Regions from separate parts of the Arthrobacter sp. 05T442 genome, predicted to be linked through region 2. Evidence: riboswitches for the same ligand, from Rfam matches in the RefSeq annotation. Region 2 holds a riboswitch; the other holds the start of a gene.

The links. A riboswitch is a leader RNA that binds a small molecule or an ion and turns the genes downstream of it on or off. The one in region 2 is predicted to bind S-adenosylmethionine.
Region 1: it holds a riboswitch for S-adenosylmethionine, as region 2 does, so the genes downstream of both, AC1DES_RS08700 (aminotransferase class V-fold PLP-dependent enzyme) here and AC1DES_RS11980 (DUF1737 domain-containing protein) in region 2, are expected to answer to the same signal.

The regions. Positions count from the first base shown of each region.
Region 1 covers NZ_JBFTKM010000006.1:150,073-154,881, reverse strand. The annotation lists gene rsgA (ribosome small subunit-dependent GTPase A) at 1-390, shown strand, start outside; gene hisN (histidinol-phosphatase) at 480-1,292, shown strand; SAM riboswitch class IV at 1,372-1,485, shown strand; gene AC1DES_RS08700 (aminotransferase class V-fold PLP-dependent enzyme) at 1,520-2,989, shown strand; gene AC1DES_RS08695 (class I SAM-dependent methyltransferase) at 3,108-3,884, shown strand; gene AC1DES_RS08690 (Nramp family divalent metal transporter) at 4,079-4,809, shown strand, end outside.
Region 2 covers NZ_JBFTKM010000011.1:21,170-25,978, forward strand. The annotation lists gene AC1DES_RS11960 (UDP-N-acetylglucosamine 1-carboxyvinyltransferase) at 1-83, shown strand, start outside; gene AC1DES_RS11965 (glutamate--cysteine ligase 2) at 204-1,334, shown strand; gene AC1DES_RS11970 (O-succinylhomoserine sulfhydrylase) at 1,321-2,529, opposite strand; gene AC1DES_RS11975 (rhodanese-like domain-containing protein) at 2,530-2,955, opposite strand; gene AC1DES_RS11980 (DUF1737 domain-containing protein) at 2,952-3,263, opposite strand; SAM riboswitch class IV at 3,277-3,391, opposite strand; gene AC1DES_RS11985 (ATP-grasp domain-containing protein) at 3,680-4,612, shown strand; gene AC1DES_RS11990 (glycosyltransferase family 2 protein) at 4,599-4,809, shown strand, end outside.

The DNA of each region.
Region 1 (4,809 bases), on a different contig from region 2:
CTCACGGGAGCCGAGCGGGCCACCGGCGGCGTCAATGCGGTGACCGGCCGCGGACGCCACACCTCCTCCTCGGCGCTGGCCCTGAAAGTCAACGATGCCCCGGCCGGCAGCTGGATCATCGACACCCCCGGCATCCGGTCCTTCGGCCTGGCCCATGTGGATCCGGACCGGATCCTGCGCTCCTTCCCCGACCTCGAGCCGGGAACCGATGACTGCGAGCGTGGCTGCAAGCACGATTCCACCGCCGTCAACTGCGGGGTCGACGCCTGGGTGGCCGCCGGCCACGCGGGAGCCTCCGGCCCGGCCCGGCTCGCCTCCCTGCGCCGGCTGTTGGGGACGGACCCGCGGATGGAAGCCCAGGACGTCAAGGAACTGGGCACCGTCTCGTAGGGCCTACGGCCGGGCTGCCGGTCCCCCGGCCTGCGGCGCCGCGACGTGGCCTACCGCCTGCCGGCCCGCTTTGGCGGTAGTTTGGAACCATGAGTCAACCCGCTTCGAGCTACAACGATGACCTGCGCCTTGCCCATGTACTGGCAGATTCCGTAGATTCCCAGACCATGAGCCGCTTCAAGGCGCTCGACCTTCGGATAGAGACGAAGCCCGACCTCACGCCTGTGACCGACGCCGACAAATCCGCGGAGGAGGCCATCCGGGGCCAGCTGTCCCGTTCCCGCCCCCGCGACGCCGTCCTCGGCGAGGAATTCGGCAGTTCCGGCCATGGCTCCCGCCGCTGGATCATCGACCCGATCGACGGCACCAAGAACTTTGTCCGTGGCGTCCCGGTCTGGGCCACCCTGATCGCCCTCGTGGACGAGGGCGAACCGGTCGTCGGCGTCGTCAGCGCCCCGGCACTGGGGAAGCGCTGGTGGGCGGCCAAGGGTGCCGGCGCCTACACGGGCCGATCACTTGCTGCGGCCACCCGGCTGCGGGTGTCCAACGTCTCCGAGCTCTCGGACGCCTCACTGTCCTACTCGAGCCTGACCGGCTGGAAGCAGCGCGGCAACCTGGACGAGTTCCTGGGCCTCACCGAAGAAGTCTGGCGCACCCGGGCCTACGGCGATTTCTGGTCCTACTGCCTGGTGGCCGAGGGCGCGGTCGACATCGCCTGCGAGCCGGAGCTGAACCTCTACGACATGGCCGCCCTGGTGCCGATCGTGACCGAAGCCGGCGGCCGCTTCACGTCCCTGGAAGGCGAAGACGGCCCGTTCGGCGGCAACGCCCTGGCAACAAACTCGATCCTCCACTCAGAAGTCCTGAAGCGCCTCAACCCGGGCCTGGACGACCTCCTCTAAGCGCCCGTCCCGTAACAAAGCGCTTCACATTGGCGCCGGGCCTTTTCCCCGGCTGCGCGGATGTCCTAGGCTCGAAGCAGGTCACGAGTGCCAGCGCAAAACCCCGGTTTGCTGGCCGGCAACCCTCCATTCGCGGTGGGGTGCCCCGGGTGACGACCTGGCCGGTCCGGTACGGACCCGGCAAGCGCGGATCCCCGGTGCGTGGGGTCCTTTTCGAGCGAGGTCCCATGACAACTGCCACTTTTCCCGCCGCCATCCGTGCCACAGCAGGCTCCCAGGCCGGCCGCCCCGACGTTCTGCTGTCCGGTGCGGACTCCGACGCACGGTTCGCCATCGCCCGCCGGCCGCTCTCCGCGGTAACAGGTGCAGAGATCCAGGCTCCGCTGATCAACGGCGGACACGTCCGCTACGCCAATCTGGACTACGGCGCCTCGGCCCCCGCCCTGTCCGTGGTCTCTGCCTACCTGAACGAGATCCTGCCGTTCTATGCGAGCGTGCACCGCGGCGCTGGCTACGCCTCCCAGATCAGCACGTCGGTATACGAGAACGCCCGGAGCATCGTGCGGGACTTCGTCGGCGGCCGCGCCGATGACTCCGTCATCTTCACCCGGAACACCACCGACTCCCTCAACCTGCTGGCCGGATGCCTGCCCGTGAGCGGGGGCCGGCACACCGGCGAGGTGCTCTACCTCGACATCGAACACCACGCCAACCTCCTGCCGTGGCAGAGCGTGCCCCACCGCAGTGTCGTCGCGGCCCCCACCCTCACGGCCACGGTGGAGAAGCTGCGCGGGGAACTGGCGCACGGGGGCATCAGCCTGCTTGCCGTGACTGGAGCCTCCAACGTCACCGGGGAAATCCTGCCCGTCCGGAAACTGGCCGCCCTGGCGCACGAGTTCGGGGCGAGGATCGTCGTCGACGCCGCCCAGCTGGCGCCGCACCGGCGGATCGATATCGCCGCCGACGACGTCGACTACGTCGCCTTCTCCGGCCACAAGCTGTACGCGCCGTTCGGTGCGGGCGTCCTGGTGGGACGCCCCGACTGGCTCGACGCCGGCACCCCGCACCTGGCCGGCGGCGGCGCCGTCCGTGACGCACGGCTCGATTCGGTCAGCTGGACCACCGGCCCCGCACGGCACGAAGGCGGATCCCCCAACGTCCTGGGCGCGGCGACGCTGGCCCGCGCCACGGAAGTGATCGCCGCCCTGGACCAGGAGCAGTGGCACGCCCATGAGAACGCCATCCGCGCTTTCCTTGTCGACGGGCTCCAGGGCATCGACGGCGTGAGCGTCCACCACATCTTCACAGACACCACTGCAGATGGCGACGGGGAGGGCACCGGCACCATCGGCGTCGTCAATTTCTCGGTCGAAGGCTACGACGCCGGCCTCGTGGCCGCCTATCTCTCGGCCGAACACGGCATCGGCCTGCGCGACGGCCGCTTCTGCGCCCACCCGCTGCTCAAACGGCTCGGCCTGCCCGCCGGCTCCCTGCGGGCCAGCTTCGGCCTCGGCTCACGGCTGGAGGATGCACAGCGGCTGCTGGCCGGCATCGAACGACTCCGGCAGACCGGACTTGGCTGGGACTACGTGGTGGACGCCGGCCGGTGGGTGCCGGCGAACGACACCCGCAGCTACCCGCACTGGGCGCCGAACACACCCGGCACCGCAGGCGCGGCGCCGTGTACTGAAGACTAGGCCCTGGCGGCCAGGCGCCGAAGGCCAGTCACTGAAGACCTCGCCCTGAAGGCCAGCGCGAGTGCGGTAAATTCGAAGGGTATCCACAACACCAGGACTTTCCCGAAGGAGATCGCACGTGGCACGCGGCGGCCCCAGGCTCCACAACGGACCCAAACTCCACAGCGGGCGGCGCCAGGAGCTCGGGCAAAGCTTCCAGGACGGCGGGGAACACTACGAGCGTGTCCGCCCGGGCTACCCTGGCGAATCCGCAGACTGGCTGATCCCGGCCGGGGCGCGGAATGCCGCGGACATCGGCGCCGGAACCGGCAAGTTCACCGCGCTGCTGATCGATCGTGGACTGCACACGGTCGCGGTCGATCCCTCGGCGGACATGCTGGAACAACTGCGCCGGACGCTGCCGGGGGTCCCCGCCGTCGTGGGAACGGCGGAGGACACCGGACTCGAGGCTGAAGCCTTCGACCTTGTCACGGTGGCCCAGGCCTGGCACTGGTGTGATCCCCTTCCGGCCAGCACGGAGATCGCCCGGGTCCTCCGGCCCCGTGGTGTCCTGGGGCTGGTCTGGAACCAGCTGGACACCTCGGTTCCCTGGGTGCACCGGCTCTCGCGCATCATGCATGCAGGGGACGTCCACAAACCGCACTTTACGCCGACCGTGGGCCCGGAGTTCACCGGCCTGGCCAGCCAGCTGACCCGCTGGGAAGATTCCGTGACCCCGGAGGACATCAAGGAACTGGCCAAGACCCGCAGCTACTATCTGGCAGCAACGGAGGCCACCCGGTCCAAAGTCATGGGAAACCTGGACTGGTACCTGCAGGAGCATTTGGCCCATGCCCCCGGCGAGATCCTCAGCCTGCCGTACCTGACGCAGACCTGGCGGGCGGTCCGGGCCTGACCCGGCTGCCGCACCGGCGTTGACTCTGACCCGGGTCCGCGCCTGCCGCATTGCATGCACCGCGCCCGGGGCTTATTGTTTCGGTATGCCTAACTCTTATATGTAGGCATGCAAAAAACCTGGATCCCGGCCCTGGTGCCGGCCGGAACCACCCGTCGTGTCAACGCGGACGCGACGAATCACGGGAGCTGGCAGTGCTGGATGTAACAGGACACGAACCGACGCCGCACGGCATACCCACGCGGAAGCACCCGGGTGCGCGCAGGGCATTGCTTGGACTGCTGGGACCGGCGTTCGTGGCATCCATCGCCTACGTGGACCCGGGGAATGTCGCGGCCAATCTCACGGCCGGAGCGAAGTACGGCTACCTGCTCGTGTGGGTCCTGGTCGTGGCCAACGTCATGGCCGTGCTGGTCCAGTACCAGTCCGCGAAGCTCGGGATCGTCACCGGCAAGAGCCTGCCGGAAATCCTCGGCCAGCGGCTCAAGCCCTTCTGGCGTCGGGCCTTCTGGCTGCAGGCTGAAATCGTCGCCGCCGCCACCGACCTGGCCGAGGTGGTGGGCGGGGCGATCGCACTGCATCTGCTCTTCGGCCTCCCCCTCCCCCTCGGAGCCGTCATCGTCGGCGCCGTCTCGATGCTGCTCCTCGCGGTCCAAAGCAGGGAAAAGCAGCGGACGTTCGAGTTCATCATCATGTTCCTGCTGGGCATCATCACGATCGGATTCCTGGCCGGCCTGTTCATCAGCCCGCCCGATCCCGGCGGCGCCCTGGCCGGACTCGTACCGGGATTCCAGGGCCCGGACACGGTCCTGCTGGCGGCCAGCATGCTCGGCGCCACCGTGATGCCGCACGCTATCTACGTCCACTCTGCTCTCTCCCGGGACCGGCACCGCCCGGACGAGCACGGGCACATCCCGGTCCCCGC
Region 2 (4,809 bases):
TCTACGTCATTGAACGCGGCTACGAGGACCTGGCCGAGCGCCTCAACACCATCGGCGCGAAGATCGAGTACTTCCAGGACTGATTCCCCGGCTCGTCCCGGCCTGAGCCGCGCGGTCACCCCCGCCCATCCGGGGCCCCGGGACGGGCGCGGAGTGGCGCCGCGTTGTGGCGCGGGCCCTGTCCTCCCGCGCACAATAGATGCATGCGCACTTTCGGCGTTGAGGAAGAGCTCCTGATTGTCGACCCGGGGACGGGCTCCCCGCTTGCCCTGGCTGACGCCCTCATGGCCCGCCTGAATCCCCGGGACATCGTGTGCCACGACGACGCCGGATTCAGTTACGAGCTCAAGCTCGAACAGATCGAAACCCAGACCGTGCCGTGCCTGGATCATGCACGGCTGCTGGCGGAAATCCGGCAGGGCAGGACCGCCGCGGACCAGGCCGCCCGGATGCACGGCGCCCGCGTGGCGGCCCTGGCCACGTCCCCGCTTGCCCCGGAGACCCACACCACGCCCAAGCCGCGGTACGCCACCATGGAGCAACGGTACGGCGTCACTGTCCGCGACCAGCTGACGTGCGGCCTCCACGTCCACACCTTCGTTGAGTCCCCCGAAGAGGGGGTCGCGGTCATGGACAGGATCCGCGACAAGCTGGCCGTGCTGATAGCCCTCAGCGCCAACTCGCCCTTCTGGAATGGCGCGGAGACAGGATTCGAAAGCTACCGCACGCAGGCCTGGAACCGGTGGCCGGCTGCGGGCCCGTCGATGATCTTTGGCAGCCTGGCCGTCTACCGGCGCGTGGTCCGCAGACTGCTGGAAAGCGGCGTGCTCTTCGACGAAGGCATGATCTACTTCGACGCCCGGCTGTGCCGGCACCATCCCACCGTGGAAATCAGGGTGGCCGACGTGTGCCTCGGGGCCGAGGACACGGCACTGATCGCGGTCCTGGTGCGCGCGCTCGTGGAATCGGCAAGCCGGGAGTGGAACGACGGCGTCGAGCCCGCCCCCGTGCCCACCGTTCTCCTGCGGATGGCCGCCTGGCAGGCGAGCAACTGCGGTGTGGCCGGGCAGCTGCTGGATTTCGGCAGCTTCCGGCCCGCCCCTGCCCGGGAGGTCGTCGAAGCGCTCGTGGACTACGTGGCCCCGGTGCTGGCAGAGCAGGGCGAACTCCCCCTGGTACGCGCGGGCGTGAAGCGGATCCTCGAGCAGGGCACCGGTTCCCAGGCACAGCGCCGCCAGTTCAGCGATGCCGGGCTGGCCGGCGTCGTTGCCCACGCGGTCAACGTGACAACGCAGCAGGGCATTGGGAAGGCAGTTCCGGCTAGATCTGCTTGAGCGCCTGCCCGAGGTCGCGGATGAGGTCCTCGACGTCTTCCAGGCCCACGGACAGCCGCACTACGCCGTCACTCAGTCCGATCGACGCCCGGCCTTCCGGGCCCATGGCGCGGTGGGTCGTCGTCGCCGGGTGCGTGATGAGGGACTTCGAATCACCCAGGTTGTTGGAGATGTCGATGATCCGCAGCGCATCCAGGAGGGCGAAGGCTGCCTCTTTCGCGGAGCGCCCTGGCGAGGGGCAAAGCTCCAGCGTGAGCACGGTGCCGCCGGCCTTCATCTGCTTCGCGGCGAGCTCGTACTGCGGGTGGGACTGCAGCAGCGGATACTTGACCCAACTGACGGCGGGCTGCTCTTCCAGCCATTGGGCCAGGCGCAGCGCCGACGCCGAGGAGTGGTTGACGCGCAGCGCCATGGTTTCCAGGCCCTTGGCCAGGACCCAGGCGTTGAAGGCGGACAGTGCCGGACCGGTGTGCCGCATGAGCTGCTTGACGGGCCCGTCCACGAACTCCTTGGTTCCCAGGATGGCACCGCCCAGGACCCGGCCCTGCCCGTCAATGTGCTTGGTGCCGGAGTAGACGATCACGTCCGCGCCGAGGTCTCCGCAGCGCTGCAGGAGGGGAGTGGCGAAGACGTTGTCGACGACGACGGTGGCTCCCGCGGCGTGCGCGAGTTCGCTCACCGCGGCGATGTCGACGATTTCCTGCATCGGGTTCGACGGCGACTCGAAGAAGACCGCCGTCGTCGGCTTGGACAACGCGGTCCGCCACTGGTCCAGGTCCGGGCCGTCGACGAAGACCGTCTCCACGCCCCAGCGGGGCAGGATCTCGTTGAGGATCACGAAGCAGGAGCCGAAGAGCGAGCGGGCCGCGACCACACGGTCACCGGCCCCGAGCAGCGCGCCGAGAGCGGTGAAGACGGCTGACATGCCCGATGCCGTGGCGAAGCATGCCTCGGTGCCTTCGAGCAGCCGGAGCCGTTCCTGGAAGGTCGCGACCGAGGGGTTGCCGTAGCGGGAGTAGACGAAGCGGTCGTCCTCGCCGGTGAATGCGCGCTCGGCGGCGGCGGCGGATTCGTAGACAAATCCGGAGTTCAGGAAGATCGGTTCGGTGGTTTCCTGGAAGCCGGTGCGGTCAAGGCCGCCGCGGACAGCCTGGGTGTCGGGGCTCCAGCCGGCGGCGTCGGGGTTGAAAGTCACTTATTTCTTTCCAATGCTGGTGGGCAGGCCGCGGTTCTTCCAGCCGTTGACGGTCCGGTCGCCGTAGCGGTCCGGTTCGCCTTCGAAGCCTTCGAGGACGTTGTACGAGGTGTACCCGGCCTGCGTGGCTGCGGTCGCGGCAGCGATGGAGCGGGCCCCGGAGCGGCAGAGGAACACGAGTTCGACGGCGGTGTCCTCCGGCACCCGCGCCTTCAGTTCGGCGATGAACCGCGAATTGGGGATGCCGCCGGCAAGGTTCCACTGGATGAACAGGGTGCCGTTTGGCTGTTCGGTCGCGGTCGCGGCCGCGGTTTCCGGGATGCCGATGTGGGCCCATTCGGCCTCCGTGCGGACGTCCACCAGGATGGCGCCGTCCTGCAGCTTGGCCCAGGCCTCCTGCGGACTAAGGTCTCCGGCGTAGCTCATGCGTGGCCCTCGAAGGCGTCTTCCGAGCCGAAACCGTCGCTCTCCAGATCATCCACAGCGCTGGCGACGGCGGCGTCCGCGCTGGCGATGGCGGCCGGCAGGACGACGGCCTGCGCCACGATCACGGTACTGCCGTTGAAGGTGGCGGAGGCGCTTCCATGCAGGACGTAGCCGTCGGCCAGTGCGGCCGAGACACGCTCGCAGAAGGCGCGGTCATCGGGGCCGGTGAACAGCCGGTAGGCCAGTTTTTCCTCCGCGGCCGTTTCGGGTGCGGCGGGAGGTGCCGCTGGGGTGGACGCGTCAGGCATGACGGATCTCCTTCTTTCACGCTTGCAGATCGAATGGTCGATGATGCCGAGTCTTCACCTGAGGCACCCCGCCGTGGGAGGAGGGTTGCCGACCGGCCAGTCAGGGCTTGACGCCGGTTCTCATTACTCCCCAAAAACGTAACACTTACTTCTCCGGCCCGCACCGCCGCCGTCGTCATGTTAAGTAACCGGCCCGCCCGCGGCGCTCAGTGTCCCTGGACGGTTCGGGGCCCGGCGGTCAAAGACAAGGCGCCGTAGTGCCACAAGAGAGGTATTACCTGTGCGGGATTCCGGTTCCGGCCCGACAGTTCGAGTGGTGCCTACTCGGGCGTTCCCCCGGGCCGCTCGCATTTACTGGGAGTGCACGTTCGGTTAGCTCCCGTCCGCCCGCTCAGCACCGAAATGGAGAAACTCTGATGCCCCGCATCCTCGTCACCGGCATCGGCGGGCCCGCGGGCCGCGCCGTCGCCGCCCAGCTCAGGGCCCGGGGCTTTCCGGTCCTCGGCACAGACTTCCGTGACCTTCCCGCCGAGGCCGGCCTCACCGTCGTGGCGGTCCCTCCCGCCACCGATCCGGAAAGGATTTCGGCGCTGCGCCGGCTCATTGCCAGCGAGAAGATCGACCTGGTGATCCCGACGCTCAGCGAGGAACTTCCGCATATCGCGGCAGCCCGTGCCGGGTTCGGGGCGGACGTGCGCGTCATCATCGGGGACCCCGGCCCGGTGGCCCTCGCCAACGACAAGCTCTTCACCGCGTGGCAACTCCGGCAGGGAGGCGTCCCCGTCCCCCGCTTCGGCGTCCCCGGTGATTTCGCCGACGCAGGCGCCGCGATGGCCGCGCTCGGCGGCCCTGTCGTGATCAGGCCGCGGGTCTGCCGCGGCGGGCGCGGGGTGATCGTCGTCGACGGCACCACCGGCGTGGATTGGGCCAGCCTTCCGGAAGGGCAGATTGTCCAGGAGTTCATCCCTGGCGCCGAGTACGGGCCCATGGTCTTCGGCACGCCCGCGCACAACAGCACGGCGCCGTTCGCCATCGTCGTCGAAAAGACCGAACTGGCCCACGGCAACGCGGTGTCCGCCCGCCGTTTGGGAACGGGAGAGTCCATGGATGTGGGCAATGTGGCGATGGCTGCCGTCCGGGCTCTCGGTCTGGCCGGCCCGGTCGATGTCGATGTCCGACGACGCGGGGACGGGACCCCGGTGGTGCTTGCGGTGACCGCCCGCTTCGGCGCGAACAGCGAAGCTGCTCCCGAACTCCTCGATGCCGTCCTGGCGTCGTTCACGCTTCCCTCTTTCAACCCGGCATCGTTCCGGCCAGGCGCGGGAGCCTACGCCAGTGTCCTGGTTTGAACCAGCCGTCCCGGGGGCATTGTTCCTGCTTTTGCTCCTCGGCTTGCCGATCCTCGTGTTCGGTCTCGTGAAGCTCCTGATCCTGCCGTTGGCGGTCTGGTTCGAAGTCCGGGCCTCCCGTCGGCGGCGCCGCGGTGTGCCAACTCTCCTGGATGAGTGGCCCAGCGTCTCGATCATTGTCCCGGCCTACAACGAGG